Regions from separate parts of the Streptomyces sp. NPDC101227 genome, predicted to be linked through region 1. Evidence: riboswitches for the same ligand, from Rfam matches in the RefSeq annotation. Region 1 holds a riboswitch; each other region holds the start of a gene.
The links. Region 1 has a riboswitch for cyclic di-AMP ahead of ACIRPT_RS03745 (C40 family peptidase). Riboswitches for the same ligand answer to the same signal wherever they lie in the genome.

Region 1 (5,057 bases):
ACGGGATGTACATCCTGTACATTTTTTACAGAGAAGCAGAAGGAGCAGTCATGCTGCGACCGACGGCCCGCTATGTCCTGCCGGAGTTCACCGAGCGCACCACCGACGGCGTGCGCACCCTGGACCCGTACTCCAAGCTGCTGAGCGAGCGCATCATCTTCCTGGGCACCACGGTCGACGACACCTCCGCCAACGACGTGATGGCGCAGCTCATCCACCTGGAACACGCCGCTCCGGACCAGGACATCTCGCTCTACATCAACTCCCCCGGCGGCTCCTTCACCGCGATGACCGCGATCTACGACACGATGCGGTTCGTCTCCTGCGACATCGCGACGGTGTGCCTGGGGCAGGCCGCCTCCGCGGCCGCGGTGCTGCTGGCCGCCGGCACGCCGGGCAAGCGGATGGCCCTGCCGAGCGCCCGCATCCTCATCCACCAGCCGTCACTGCCCGAGCCGATCGAGGGCCAGGCCTCCGATCTGCAGATCCAGGCGACGGAACTGCTGCGCACCCGCGACAAACTGGAGGAGCTGCTGGCCCTGCACACCGGACAGCCGCGCGAACTGATCGCCAGGGACATCGAGCGCGACAAGATCTTCGACGCCCACGGCGCCCAGGAGTACGGCCTGATCGACGGCCTCACCCGCGGCCGCAAGCAGCCGGCCGCCCAGCTCGGCGCGCGGTGAACTCAGGTGCTGCCACCGGAGCTGCCGCCGCTGCCCGCGCTGACCCGGGCCGAGGGTGAAGTGATCGACCGGTACTTGGAGGTACTGGACCTGTTGGGCCGGATCAATCCGGCGCGCGGAAACGGCACTTACAGCGGCCTGCGCGCGGCTCAGGCACTGGTCGGCAAGGCGGCCGGACTGCGCGACGCGCTGGCGCTGATGCATCAGCGCGGCGAGAGCGAGCTGCATTCCGGGACGCTGACGCGGGCGCTGCGGGTCCTGGACGGCGAACGCCGGGCCCGGCTGGTCGCGGTACCGCCGCAGCCCGAGCCGTGATCCGACACGCGCCCGGCCGAGGAGCCCGTACGGCGTAACAGACGCGCTCGTTACAGGGAGTCGACGATTTGCAGAGCGCACCCGGTTGTCACGCGGCAGTTGACGCGTCACCCCTGGTCCCGGGCTCACCCTCCGCCGACTCCACCTCGTGAAAACCGACATAAGTCACCATTCGGTGTAAATGTGACCAATGTCACGCAGCGCATTTCTTACCGGATTTCGGGCGGTGGCGGCGTGAAGATCCCTCCACGACAAGGCCCCGCCACCGCGACGGGGCGGTCCGGGCGGACGCCTAATCCTGCCGCCGTCCGGATGTCAGGTCGACGCGGTTGGATCGGCAGGAGCGGAGGACCCGAGCACGACGGGGCCCCGGCACTCGTGGCCGAGGGCTCCTTGGGGTGAAGCCGTACGCACGGCCGGGCACTCTTCGCCTGCCCGAACCCGACAGGTCCCCCTTCGCAGGCGGCTGACGAAGGGTTGCGCATGAGCATGCGTGGACATCTGCCGCATCTGCTGGCACGCGCCGGCACCGTTTCCGCCCTCACGATGGTCACGATCACGGGCACCACTGTGGCGCCAGGAGCGACCGCCGACGCCGAGGCGGCCGCCGTCTCCTCGAAGGCCCTGCGGATCGCCGCCTCGAAGCGGGGCTCCCCCTACCAGTGGGGCGCCCAAGGCCCACACCGCTTCGACTGTTCGGGGCTGACTAGGTACTCGTTCAAGCACGCGGGCAAGGCGCTGCCACGGACCGCGGCCGCGCAGTACAACGACACCAGCCATGTCACCCGAGCGGCGCGCAGAAGCGGCGATCTGGTCTTCTTCCATGGCGGCCGCGGCGTGTACCACGTCGGCATCTACGCGGGCAGCGGCCGGATCTGGCATGCGCCGAAGGAGGGAGCGGTGGTCCGGCTGGAGAGGATCTGGAGCTCCGCCGTCTGGTACGGGCGGGTGGGCTGACCTGCGGCGATCGGCAGGTCACGGTCAATTGTCAGTGGCCTTGGGTACGTTGGCGAAGTGACCGGCGAACTGAGCGAGCCATTGATGGCGGCGGCGTGCGGGAGCTTCCCGCCCGCCGCCGGTCCGGTAACCGCGCCGCCCGCGCCGGGGGCTCACGCCGGCCCCGGCGGCTCAGGTGAGGACCAGCTCGGCGAGCAGAATGCCGCCCAGGGCGGTCAGCAGCGCTCCCGTGGTGGCCTCCAGGGCGCGGGACACCCGCGGACGGCGCAGCCAGGCGCCGAGCCGGTCGACGAGCAGCGCCACGGCGGGAAACCACACCGCCGCCATGCCGACGACGATGGCCGCCAGCAGCAGGGTCCGGGGCAGCGCGGGCTGCCCCGCCGGGACGAACTGCGGCAGCAGGCTGAGGAAGAGAACGGGGGCCTTGGGGTTGAGCGCATTGGTGAAGAAGCCCTGGCGCAGATATGGCGCGGTGCCGGGGCCGGCCGTCGGGTGCGGACCGGGGGCCCCGCCCTGCGCGCCGGCCGCCTGCCGGTCGGCCGCAGGGCGGCGGGCGACCGCGATCAGTGCACGGGCGCCGAGATACAACAGATAGGCACCGCCCAGGAGTTGGACGGTCTCGAACAGCGCGGGCACGGCCACCAGCACCGCCGCCAGCCCGGCCACCGCCAGCGCGGTGTGCACGAGCAGTCCGCCCGCGACCCCGAAGGCGGTCGCCACCCCCGCCCGGCGCGAGGCGAGTGCGTTGCGCACCACGACCGCGAAGTCCGCGCCCGGCATGGCGACCATGCCCGCGGCGATGCCGGTGAAAGCCATCAGATGTCCGTCCATGACAGCAGCATCGCCCGTCGGAGCCTTTAATAGGTATTGGCAATCTCCTGGGTCAGCCTGAAGAGGTTCTTAAGGGAGGCGGGTCTCTGTGTACGACCCCACGCGGCTGGCCGCCCTGGTGGCCGTGGCGGAGGCCGGCTCGATCACCCGGGCCGCCGAGCGGCTCGGCTACACCGCGCCCGCGCTCTCCCAGCAGCTCACCAAGCTGGAGCGGGAGACGGGGACGGCGCTGCTGGTGCGCCACCACCGCGGCGCCCGGCTGACGGCGGCCGGTGAGCTGCTGCTCGTACGGGCCCGGCGGGTGCTGGACGAGCTGGACCTGGCGCGGCACGAGCTGTCCCGGCTGGCGGGGCTGTCGGGCGGCCGGCTGCGGGTGGGCACGTTCGAGACGGCCGGTACGCATCTGCTGCCGCCCGCGCTGAGCGCGTTCCGGCGGGCCCACCCGGATGTGGAGCTGAGCGTGACGGAGTTCGTACCACCTCAGGAGATGACGGCGGTGGCGCTCGGCGAGGTGGATCTGGCGCTGACGCATGAGTATGTGCCGGGCGAGGCGGTGCCGGTGCCGGACGGGGTGCGGCTGGCGCCGCTGCTGACCGAGGAGCTGGTGCTGGTCACGGCCCCCGGGCATGCGCTGTCGGCGGGCAGCGGGCGGCTGGCGCTGTCGGAGCTGGCCGGGCAGCCGCTGGTCAGCATGGCGCCGGCCAATCCCAACCGGCGCGCGGTGGAGGCGGCGCTGGCGGCCGCGGGGGCGAGCGTGGCCGTGCGCTGCGAGTCACCGGGCTACGGGGTGGTGTGTGCCCTGGTGAGCGCCGGCCTCGGGGTGGCGGTGGTGCCGCAGATGATGGCGACCGGTTCGGTGACCCCGCTGGGCATCCGCCCGCTGGATCCGCCCGAGCTGCACCGCACGATCTCCGTTGCCTACCGCGCGGGCGGCGGCACCCCGGCCGCGGACACCCTGCGGGCCCTGCTGCACGGCGCGTTCACCCGCAAGTCCGGGGCGCCATGACGGGTGACGCGCCCCTGCGGCGCGTCAGCGGACGCCGACCGTCCACGGCATCGCGATGCTGACGGTCTTCCCGCCGCACGCGGTGGGCACGACGCTCAGCCGGCCGCCGGATTCCGCCGCGAGCGAGCGGATGATGACCATGCCGCGTCCGTTGTCCTGCTGGACGGCGGCGGGCAGCCGCCGCGGCCGGCGCGGGTGGCTGTCGGTGACGCCGATCCGCAGCAGCTGCGCGCGGTCGAGGCGGAGGGCGACGGTGAAGGTCGGGGACTGGCCGAAGGTGTGCTGGACGGCGTTGGTGGCGAGCTCGGAGACGATCAGGCGGACGGCGTCGGCGTACTCCGTGTCGGCGGGCAGGCCCCATGCGGCGAGCACCTCGAGCACATGCCTGCGGGCGAGGGATACCGAGGCCGGGGCGCTCGGCAGGGTGAGTGAGGATTCCTGGTGGTCTGCCATCGTGACGCCGTCCCTTTCCCGCCGGGGCCGTGGCGGATGTCCGCCGGGGCCCCGGGCCGGTGCTGTGCGCGCCAGAGTGTCACCCTTGCCGACGGTGTTGCGGCCGATCCACCGAGATGTGCGGATATATGTCGCCCAATGCGGTGAACTCTGCGACACAAGACGGCATTTGGGCTGCCAGAGAGGCTCAGGTCGGCGGTGCGGTCGCGGTGATCACGGCCACCGCCGTGTCGACCTGCTCGCTCGTCAGGTCCGCCCGGGCGGTGAGCCGCAGCCGGGAGATCCCGTCCGGAACGGACGGTGGCCGGAAACAGCCGACCGCGAGTCCCGCCTCCCGGCAATCGGCCGCCCAGCGGACCGCCTTTTCCGGAGAGGGGGCCCGTACGGAAACCACGGCGGCATCCGGCCGTACGGCCACCAGACCGGCCGCGGTGAGCCGGGCGTGCAGCTCCCGGGCCACCCCGCGGACCCGGGTGGCGCGCTCCGGTTCGCGGTGCAGCAGCCGCAGCGCCGCGAGCGCGCCACCGGCCGCCGCCGGGGCCAGCCCGGTGTCGAAGATGAACGAGCGGGCGGTGTTGACCAGATGCTCGATGACCCGCGCCGGGCCGAGCACGGCGCCACCCTGGGAGCCGAGCGATTTGGAGAGCGTCACGGTGGTCACCACATCGGCGTCCCCGGCCAGTCCGGCGGCCGCCATCGCGCCGCGGCCCCCCTCGCCCAGGATGCCCAGGCCGTGCGCGTCATCGACGACGAGGGCCGCGCCGTGTGCCCGGCAGGCGGCGGTGAGGGCGGTCAGCGGCGCGGCGTCA
Region 2 (5,057 bases), on a different contig from region 1:
CGGCGTAGGCGAACGAAACGGCGTGCGCGGCACGGGAGTTGGGCGCCTGCGCTCCGGCGTCGTCCGGGGCCCCGGACGGGTCGGCCTCGGGCGTCATCCGCCGCCGCTGCTGCTCCGTCAGCCGGTTGAGCAGCGCCTCGGCGGAGTCCAGTTTCCGTACGATCGTGACGCGTTGGCGCCGCAGCGTGCCCTCGGTGCGCTCCAGCCGCTCCGCGGTGGCCTCGGCGCGGTCGCGGATCTGACGGACGCTGCCGAGCCGGCGCGCATATCCGGCCACCGCGTTCGCCTGATGGCTGCCCGCGCGCTCCAGGATCGTGGCGCCGTCCAGATAGCGCTGCGGATCGGCGGACATCATCAGCCGTACGGTCGGGTCCACGCCGCCGGAGCGGTACTGGTTTCCGGCCATCGTGCCCAGCTGGGCCTTGGCGGCGTTGAGTTTCTGGGTCCGGCGGGCGGCCTCGTCCTGGAGCCGGCTCAGCTCCGCGCGTGCGGCATCGGCCTGTTCCTTGGCGCCGTTGTAGTGCTGCGTCGCCACCTCTGCCTCCTGGTACAGCGCGTCGACCCGGCCCTTGACCTGGGCGGGGGTGGGGCGGGGAGCGGCCTGGCCGGTGCCGTCGAAGGCGGCGACGCCCGCGGCACCGGCAAGGGCCAGGGCGGCGGCCGTACGGGCGGTGCGGGCCGTACGGGCGGTGCGGGCGGTGCGGGCGGTGCGGGCGCCGCCCAGCGGTGCCGGCGGGTGCTGCTTGGTCTTGCGGTGCGACGCCACGGTGGCCGTCACTTCCTTCCGTACGGGCCGCGCATTCGTCGGCCGCCTGGAGTGAGGACGGTAAACCTGCACGTCACGGCATAGCGCCCAGTTGGCCGGAATTGACGGCTTTCGACCGCGAGTGGCGGGCGGATGAGCGAGTGTCCGCCGCGTACGGGGCCGTGCGCGGCCTGCCATGATCGAAGCGGCGATTACCGGCGCCCTGCCGGAAGGCGCGTGATATGCGGCGGATACGATCCCGCACTATGGACGTAGTAATCAATATCTTCGTCGGCCTGCACATCATCGGCATCGCCTCCCTGCTGGGCGGCTTCCTCACCCAGATGAAGGCGATGAGCGCGGGGGCCGCCCGCTTCGTGCCGGCCATGCTGCACGGCGCGCTGACGATGCTGGTCACCGGCATCGTGCTGGTCGGGCTGAACCAGGCCCAGGACCAGCCGGTCAACAACATCAAGATCGCCATCAAGATGGCCGTCCTGGTGGTGATCCTGGCGCTGGTCTACGTCAAGCGGGACGAGGAGAAGATCGCCAAGCCGCTCTTCGGTGCCGTCGGCGGGCTCACGATGGCCAACATCTTCATCGCGGTGCTCTGGACCTGAGACCGGCCCTGCGGAGTTCGGCTCCGGCCGCCCGGAACCCGGCTTCGACGCCCGCACCTCGGCTCCGGCGTCCACCCCGGCCCCCGGACCGGGCACCCGCTACATACGGCTCACCGCGCGGTCGTCCCTTCGAGAGGACGACCGCGCGGTGGCGTGTGGGGGGTGGGTCCGGGGCAGTTGTGCGGTAGGGGCCTGCGGCCCCCTTAGGGGAGCCCCGTAGGGGGCGAAGTCGTTCGAACCAGCCGCTCAGCCGCCGCTCAGGCCGGCCGCACGCTCCCGTAGATCGGGTCGTAGTAGATCGACTCCACCCGGACGTTGGCGCCCGGGTGCGGTGCGTGGATCATCTTGCCGTCGCCTATGTAAATGCCTACGTGGCTGATGTCGTCGAAGAAGAACACCAGGTCACCGGGCTTGAGGTCGCTGGTCGCGACCCGCTGGCCGACCTTGACCTGGTCCCACGTCGTACGCGGCAGATCGACCCCGGCCGCCTTCCACGCCGCCGCGGTCAGGCCCGAGCAGTCGTAGGAGCTCGGGCCGGTCGCGCCCCAGACGTACGGCTTGCCTATCTGGGCGCGGGCAAAGGCGAGCACCTTCTCCACCTGGGTGGAGCTGGTCGACCCGCCGCTGGTGGAGCCGCCACCGGTCGAGCCGCCGCCCGTCGTGCTGCCGCCGCTCTGGCGCTGCTGGCGCTCCTTCTCCGCCTGCTGGCGCGCCTTCTCGGCCTGCTGCCGCGCCAGCTCATCGGCCCGGCGCTTGGCGGCCGCCTCCTTCTGGCGCTCCAGCTCCGCCAGCCGCGCCTTCTCCTGCGCGGTCAGCCGGGACAGCAGCTGCCGCGCCTCGGCCAGCTTCTCCTGGACGGACCGCTTGGACTCCTGCAGCGAGGTCTGCGTCCTCTGGAGCTGCTCCAGGCTGGAGGTCGCCTTGGCCCGCTGCCGGGCGGCGGCCGCCTGCTGCTCCTGGTAGTCGGTGACCGCCTGCTTCTGCCGGCCGGTGAGCCGCTCCATCAGGTGCGTACGGTCGAAGAATTCCTGCGGGTCCTTGGCGAGCATCAGCTGCGTCGTGGGGTTCATCCCGCCGGTGCGGTACTGCGCGGAGGCGAAGGTGCCCAGCTCGCGCCGGGACTCGTTCATCTTCTGTGCGCGCTTGGCGGCGGCGTCGAGCAGGCCGTTGACGGTGGCGCGCTGGTGCTCGGCGCCCTCCTTGGCGGCGTTGTACTTCTGGGTGGCCACCTCGGCCTGACGGTAGAGCCCGTCGACCTTCTGCTTGACCTCTTCGATGGTGGGCTTGGGAGCCCTGGGGGCGGCGTCGGCGGACTGCGAGAGCAGGGTGACCGAGGCGAGGGCGGCAGTGGTGAGCCCGGCGGCCGTACGACGGCTCCCGGGCGAGGTGAGTATGCGGGTGCGCGGCTTGCGGTGCGACGCCAAGGCCGGCGACTCCTTCCGTGGACCGCCTACCGGGTTAGCTGTCGGGTTCGGGCGGTGTCGATGACGGAAGGCTTGCCCTACGGTCGATGCGTCCGCTGCTGGCGGCCGCACCGGCCGATTCACCCCGGTGGTGCTGGTGGGTCCCCGGCTCCGGGTGCCTGGTGGCAGGGCCGGACTCGGCGGAGGCGGCCCGTGCAGACGCTGTCGTCCGCGGGGAAACGGGCTGCCCGAGCAGGCACGGTAGCCAACTCGTGTGACTCCTGTGAAGGCTGATGTTCGATATGCCCGAAACCTTTTTGTGACCTTAACGCGATCTCGGGGATGCGGGCCGCGGGCCGGGGGCCGGATCTGGAGAGGTGGCGGCGGGCTGTCAGTGCGGCGGCCTAGACTCGGTGGGCGATGAGCAGCCTCTTTGACGACAGCTTCCTGGCGGACCTCGGCCCCAAGCACGAGGACGAGCCCCCGCCGCCCCCCGAGGACGAGCACGGCCCGGCCCCGGAGGAGATTCCCGCTGACCTCTTCGACGGAAAGTTCCACGGGAATTTCGACGCACCGGTGCCCCAGGAGGCGTACTACCGCGACGGCGCCGCCCGCCCCGTCGTCGACCCCGCCGCGCTGCTCGAGGGGCTCAACGACGAGCAGAAGGCCGCCGTGGCGCATCACGGCAGCCCGCTGCTGATCGTCGCCGGCGCCGGCTCCGGCAAGACCCGGGTGCTCACCCACCGCATCGCGCATCTGCTCGCCGAGCGCCATGTCCACCCCGGCCAGATCCTCGCGATCACGTTCACGAACAAGGCCGCGGGCGAGATGAAGGAGCGCGTCGAGGACCTCGTCGGGCCCCGCGCCAACGCCATGTGGGTCTCCACCTTCCACAGCGCCTGCGTCCGCATCCTGCGCCGCGAGTCCAAGAAGCTCGGCTTCACCTCGTCCTTCTCGATCTACGACGCCGCCGACTCCAAGCGCCTGATGGCCCTGGTCTGCCGCGACCTCGACCTGGACCCCAAGCGCTTCCCGCCCAAGTCCTTCAGCGCGAAGATCTCCAACCTCAAGAACGAGCTCATCGACGAGGAGACCTTCGCCGGGACGGCCGCCGACGGCTTCGAGAAGACCCTGGCCGAGGCCTATGCGATGTACCAGTCGCGGCTGCGCGAGGCCAACGCCCTGGACTTCGACGACATCATCATGACGACGGTCAATCTGCTCCAGGCCTTCCCGGATGTCGCCGAGCACTACCGCCGCCGCTTCCGCCATGTCCTCGTCGACGAGTACCAGGACACCAACCACGCCCAGTACACCCTCGTCCGCGAGCTGGTCGGCCCGGGCACGGACGAGATGCCCGCCGCCGAGCTGTGCGTCGTCGGTGACGCCGACCAGTCGATCTACGCGTTCCGCGGCGCCACGATCCGCAACATCCTCCAGTTCGAGGAGGACTACCCGGACGCCACCACGATCCTGCTGGAGCAGAACTACCGCTCGTCGCAGACGATCCTGTCCGCCGCCAACGCCGTCATCGAGCGCAACGAGAACCGCCGCCCCAAGAACCTCTGGACCGACGCCGGCGCCGGCCCCAAGATCACCGGCTATGTCGCGGACACCGAGCACGACGAGGCGCAGTTCGTCGCCGACGAGATCGACCGGCTCACGGACGCCGGAGACGCCAAGTCCGGCGATGTCGCCGTCTTCTACCGCACCAACGCCCAGTCCCGCGTCTTCGAAGAGATCTTCATCCGGGTCGGGCTGCCCTACAAGGTCGTCGGCGGCGTGCGCTTCTACGAGCGCAAGGAGGTCCGCGACGTCCTCGCCTATCTGCGGGTGCTCGCCAACCCCGAGGACACCGTCCCGCTGCGCCGGATCCTGAACGTCCCCAAGCGCGGCATCGGCGAGCGCGCCGAGGCCATGATCGACGCCCTCTCCTCCCGCGAGAAGATCACGTTCCCGCAGGCGCTGCGCCGCGTCGACGAGGCGTACGGCATGGCCGCCCGCTCCGCCAACGCCGTCAAGCGCTTCAACGTCCTCATGGAGGAGCTGCGCACGATCGTGGAGTCCGGCGCCGGGCCCGCCACGGTCCTGGAAGCCGTCCTGGAGCGCACGGGCTATCTCGCCGAGCTCCAGTCCTCCACCGACCCCCAGGACGAGACCCGGATCGAAAACCTCCAGGAACTCGCCTCCGTGGCCCTGGAGTTCGAGCAGGAGCGCGGCGAGGAGAACCCGGGCACGCTCTCCGACTTCCTGGAGCAGGTCGCGCTGGTCGCCGACTCCGACCAGATC
Region 3 (5,057 bases), on a different contig from region 1:
GGGCGGGCGCGGTAGACGCGGGCGGCCGCCCCGGACTCGACAAGCGCAGTGCCGAGCGCCTTGAGCCGGGTCGCGGTCGAGAACCGGTCCGCGGGCACGTCGCCTCCCCTTCCGTCGTCCGGACGCCTTAACCACGTACGTCCCCGGCAACGGTACGGGACCGTTGCCGGGGACGCAGGAAGGCGGCTGCATTACCGCATCAGAGCCTGACCGTGCCGTCGGCCCTCGCTGTGCTCAGCGGTTCGGGGAACTACTTACCGAAGCGCGGGAAGGCCGAACGGCCCGCGTACACCGCCGCATCGTCGAGGATCTCCTCGATGCGCAGCAGCTGGTTGTACTTGGCGACGCGCTCGGAACGGGCCGGGGCGCCGGTCTTGATCTGGCCGCAGTTGGTGGCGACGGCGAGGTCGGCGATGGTGACGTCCTCGGTCTCACCGGAGCGGTGCGACATCATGCACTTGAAGCCGTTGCGCTGGGCCAGCTCGACGGCGTCCAGGGTCTCGGTCAGCGAGCCGATCTGGTTGACCTTGACCAGGAGGGCGTTGGCGGAGTTCTCCTCGATGCCGCGGGCGAGGCGCTCGGGGTTGGTGACGAAGAGGTCGTCGCCGACGAGCTGGACCTTGGCGCCCAGCTTCTCGGTGATGACGTTCCAGCCGGCCCAGTCGTCCTCGAACAGCGGGTCCTCGATGGAGACCAGCGGGTAGGCCGCCACCAGCTCCTCGTAGTACTCGGTCATCTCGGCGGCCGAGCGGTCCTTGCCCTCGAACTGGTACTTGCCGTCCTTGTAGAACTCGGAGGCGGCGACGTCCAGCGCCAGCGCGATGTCCTGGCCGGGGGCGTAACCGGCTTCCTTGATGGCCTCGAGGATGAGGTCGAGGGCCTCGCGGTTGGAGCCCAGGTTCGGGGCGAAGCCGCCCTCGTCGCCGAGGCCGGTGGCCAGGCCCTTGGCCTTCAGGACCTTCTTGAGGGTGTGGTAGACCTCGGTGCCCCAGCGCAGCGCCTCGGAGAAGGACTCCGCGCCGATCGGGGCGATCATGAACTCCTGGATGTCCACGTTGGAGTCGGCGTGCGACCCACCGTTGAGGATGTTCATCATCGGGACGGGCAGGACGTGCGCGTTCGGGCCGCCGAGGTAGCGGAACAGCGGCAGGTCGCTGGCCTCGGAGGCGGCGTGCGCGACGGCGAGGGAGACGCCGAGGATGGCGTTGGCGCCGAGCGAGCCCTTGTTGTCGGTGGCGTCCAGGTCGAACATCGCCTGGTCGATCAGCCGCTGCTCGGTCGCGTCGTAGCCGACGAGCTCCGGGCCGATCTGCTCGATGACGGCCAGGACGGCCTTCTCCACGCCCTTGCCCAGGTAACGGTTCGGGTCGCCGTCGCGGAGCTCGATGGCCTCGAAGGCGCCGGTCGAGGCACCGGACGGCACGGCGGCACGGCCGGTGCTGCCGTCGTCGAGGCCGACCTCGACCTCGACCGTGGGATTACCTCGCGAGTCGAGAATTTCGCGGGCTACGACGACGTCGATGGACGGCACGTTGTCTCCTTCGTGGGTGTCTGGAGTTCTGCAGCACGAGCCTAACGGGCCCGGGGAGGTCCGCTCGCCGTTGGCCCGCTCCGTGGGACGAAAAGAGGCCCAGATGCCCATTTCCCGGGGCGTTTAGGAGCATTGTTCGCTGCACAGGAAAAAGCGCGGGAAGCCGCTGGTGACGGGTTCCGGTGGCCCGGAGCGCGGCGCGGCGCGCGGTGTGGCGTACGCGGTGGCCTACGGAGTCGCGTATGCGGTCGCCGTAGGCAGTCGCGTATGGAGAAGCCCCGCCGCGGCGCGCGGGGGGAAGCGCGCCGGGCGGGGCCGGCTCGGGGAGGCAGCGGGCCGCTCGCTCGGGCCCGCGGGAGTCCCGGTGGGGGCGGCTCAGATGCTGAGCTGCTGGCCCGGGAAGATCAGGTTCGGGTTGCCGCCGATGACGGACTTGTTGTGGGCGTAGACCGTCTTCCAGGTGGTGCCGTGCGCCTTGGCGATCTTGGCGAGGGTGTCACCGGCCTTGACGGTGTAGTTGCCGTGGCCGTGCGCCTTCTTCGGAGCCGGCTGGACCTTCTCCTGCTTCGGCGCGGCGGGCTGGGTGTGCTTCGGCGCGGGCTGGGCCTTCTTGACCTCGGCCTTGGTGGAGGTGTTGAGGTCGGGGGACGGGCCACCGGCGGTCAGGTTGCCGGCGCCGGCGCAGGACCAGGCGCCCGGGCCCTGGATGGCGAGGAGCTTCTCGGCGGCGGCGATCTGCTGGGCCTTGGTGGCCAGGTCGGCGCGGGCCGCGTACTGGGTGCCACCGGCGGCGGCCCAGCTGGAGTTCGAGAACTGGAGGCCGCCGTAGTAGCCGTTGCCGGTGTTGATCGACCAGTTGCCGCCGGACTCGCACTGGGCGACCTTGTCCCAGGTGGCGACGGAGGCGGCCGAGGCGGAGGTGGCGCCCATCATCGGGACGGCGACGGCGGCACCGGCGACACCGGCGAGGGTGGCGATGCGGACGGCCTTGGACGGACGACGGTGCTTGCCCTTGTTCAGCATGGTTCGTTCGTTTCCTCACCGATGCCTACGAGGTGAGCTGTCGGGTTCGGGTCGTGTGAGTACCCGGCCGCGTGTGCAGCACACGCGGCTTCACCCCAAGCCGGTTGACCCGCTTTCACGGGTGGGGCCGGCACTTACCTTGGGTCCCCCGCTCCTGCCTTCGGCGCTTGCGCGTCGAGTGCCTGCGATCACCGGCAGGATTCGGCGTGTGATCGAAGGGCCCGCTTTGGCGAGCGGTCCCGACCGTAATCAGTAATCCGCTTGGTGTTCAAACCCCACTATCTGAACCAAGTTGACCGTTTTTGATCATCGGAGGCTCATATTTCCGCAGGTGGGCCGGGGTGCGGATTCCGGCCGACGAGCCGGACACCGCACCCCGGAACGAGACGCTTGTCTCACTTTCGCCAAAAGGGACGAACTGGCGGTAACTACCCTGCCGCGTGCCCGAGATCGAGCAGCTGACCTGGGTGGATCAGGTCCGCGTCGGCCCCGACGACCTTCTCGTTGCGGTCATAGAGCGCGGGCCAGCCGCCCGGCAGATCGTGGGTCTCGGCGATGCCTGACAGGGTGTCACCGGGGCGGACGGTGTAGTCGGCGGCGGGGGCGGACGGGTCCGCACCGGGGCGCGTGCCGGGGTCCGTACGGCGCTCCTCGCCGCCGCGGGAGGCGTGGCGGCCGGCGGGCCGGCCGTCGTCGCCCGCGCCCTTGCCGTCGCCGCCGTGGCTCTTGCCGTCCTTGCCGTGCTCGGCGTCCGGGCCCTCGTCGGTGCCGCCGCGGTGCTTGCCCTTGGCGGGAGCCTCCGGACCGGCGGGGCCGTCCTGGTCGTCCGTGTCGCTGTCGTCGTCGCCCGCGTGGGAGGGGGCGGACGGGTCCGCGGGGTCCGAGGCGTCGGGGGTCGACGGGGACGGCGTGGGCGACGCGTCGTCGGAGGGATCGCCGGAGGGATCGCCGGAGTGGTCGCCATAGGGGCCATCGGAGGAATCGTCCGACGGGCCGGAGCGGCCGGTGTCCGACGGGCCGGGCCGCGGGATGCTCGTACTGCCCGGGTCGACCTCCGGCGCCCGGCCGTCCTTGGTCAGTCCGGCGTTCACCGCGCAGCTCGGCCAGGCGTCCGGGCCGCGGTCGTCGAGGATGGACTCGGCGACGGCTATCTGCTCGGAGCGGCTGGCGAGGTCCGGGCGCGAGGCGTACGAGGTGCCGCCGTACTGCTCCCACATCTCCTGGGTCAGCTGGAGGCCGCCGTAGAAGCCGTTGCCGGAGGCCGCGCTCCACATTCCGCCGCTCTCGCACTGCGCGACCTTGTCCCAGGTCGCGGTGTCGGCGGCGTGTGCACCGCTCGCGGCGAACAGCGGCAGTGCGAGGCCGGCGCCGGTCACTCCCGCCGTGACAAAGATGGCCGGTGCCTGACGGGGGCGACGGTGTCGGCCGTTCCCGGAGCGCATGCGGTTGCCTTTCGAGCGGCGGAAGACGTGCTGGAGTTGTCTGCCGAACCGGCACGGTGAGGCGAACGGACGCGACGAACCATGCGACCCGTCGAACCCGTGCGGCCTGTCGAACCCGTGGCCGATTCGGTGGGTCGAAAGGTAGCCGGGGTCACGGGTAGTCACAAGTCGGTGTAGCCGAGATCACGCAGAGGTCACGCGGCTGACGTTCCGTCACTTCGCGGTCATAGCTGGTCAGAGCCGCCGATTCGGTACCTCCGGCCCTGACCGTCGACAGGCCGTCGGTCAGGGCCACCGGTCACGGCCGCTCGGCGGAAACCTCCGGCGTGAACTCCACCGGCAGCGACCGCAGTCCGCGCATGATGAGCCCGCCGCGCCAGCGCAAATCGTCAGGTTCCGCGGCAAGCCGGATGTCCGGGAGGCGGGTCAGCAGCGTGGCGAGGGCGGCCTGCCCCTCCAGCCGGGCGAGCGGCGCGCCCAGGCAGTAGTGGATGCCGTGCCCGTAGCCGAGGTGCTGGTTGTCCCGCCGGGTGAGGTCGAGGACGTCCGGGTCGGCGAAGCGTGCGGGATCGCGGTCGGCGGCGGCGAGCACCACCAGGACGGGGTCCCCCTCGGCGATCCGCTGCCCGCCCAGCGTCAGCTCCTCGGTGGCGAACCGCCAGGTCGCCAGCTCCACGGGGCCGTCGTACCGCAGCAGTTCCTCGATGCCGGTGGCGAGCAGATCGGTGTCGCCGGCCGCGATCGACTTCTGCAGCAGCTCGCGCTGGGCGGGGTGGCGCAGCAGCTGGTAGGTGCCGTTGCCGATGAGGTTCACGGTCGTCTCGAAGCCGGCGAAGAGCAGGATGAACGCCATCGCGGCGACCTCGTTCTCGGTGAGGTGCTCGCCATGGTCGGAGGCCCGGATCAGCGCGGAGATCAGGTCCTCGTCCGGGTCCGGCCGCTCCCCGAGGACCTCGCGCTTGCGATGGATCAGCTCGGCGAGATAGCCACGCATCTTCTTCACGGAACGAGCGACTCCGCCCCGCGGGCCCCCGCCGTGCCGGATCATCATCCCCGCCCAG

Region 2: it holds a riboswitch for cyclic di-AMP, as region 1 does, so the genes downstream of both, ACIRPT_RS16320 (NlpC/P60 family protein) here and ACIRPT_RS03745 (C40 family peptidase) in region 1, are expected to answer to the same signal.
Region 3: it holds a riboswitch for cyclic di-AMP, as region 1 does, so the genes downstream of both, ACIRPT_RS09910 (transglycosylase family protein) here and ACIRPT_RS03745 (C40 family peptidase) in region 1, are expected to answer to the same signal.

Annotation. Positions count from the first base shown of each region.
Region 1 covers NZ_JBIWOD010000001.1:809,995-815,051, reverse strand. The annotation lists gene ACIRPT_RS03755 (ATP-dependent Clp protease proteolytic subunit) at 51-686, shown strand; gene ACIRPT_RS03750 (hypothetical protein) at 693-1,001, shown strand; cyclic di-AMP (ydaO/yuaA leader) riboswitch at 1,281-1,481, shown strand; gene ACIRPT_RS03745 (C40 family peptidase) at 1,485-1,958, shown strand; gene ACIRPT_RS03740 (LysE family translocator) at 2,130-2,789, opposite strand; gene ACIRPT_RS03735 (LysR family transcriptional regulator) at 2,878-3,795, shown strand; gene ACIRPT_RS03730 (ATP-binding protein) at 3,820-4,248, opposite strand; gene ACIRPT_RS03725 (8-amino-7-oxononanoate synthase) at 4,436-5,057, opposite strand, start outside.
Region 2 covers NZ_JBIWOD010000006.1:268,548-273,604, forward strand. The annotation lists gene ACIRPT_RS16310 (NlpC/P60 family protein) at 1-778, opposite strand, end outside; gene ACIRPT_RS16315 (hypothetical protein) at 1,012-1,365, shown strand; gene ACIRPT_RS16320 (NlpC/P60 family protein) at 1,623-2,789, opposite strand; cyclic di-AMP (ydaO/yuaA leader) riboswitch at 2,797-2,981, opposite strand; gene pcrA (DNA helicase PcrA) at 3,189-5,057, shown strand, end outside.
Region 3 covers NZ_JBIWOD010000004.1:71,132-76,188, forward strand. The annotation lists gene ACIRPT_RS09900 (septum formation initiator family protein) at 1-98, opposite strand, end outside; gene eno (phosphopyruvate hydratase) at 251-1,531, opposite strand; gene ACIRPT_RS09910 (transglycosylase family protein) at 1,907-2,554, opposite strand; cyclic di-AMP (ydaO/yuaA leader) riboswitch at 2,562-2,771, opposite strand; gene ACIRPT_RS09915 (transglycosylase family protein) at 2,983-3,930, opposite strand; gene ACIRPT_RS09920 (cytochrome P450) at 4,295-5,057, opposite strand, start outside.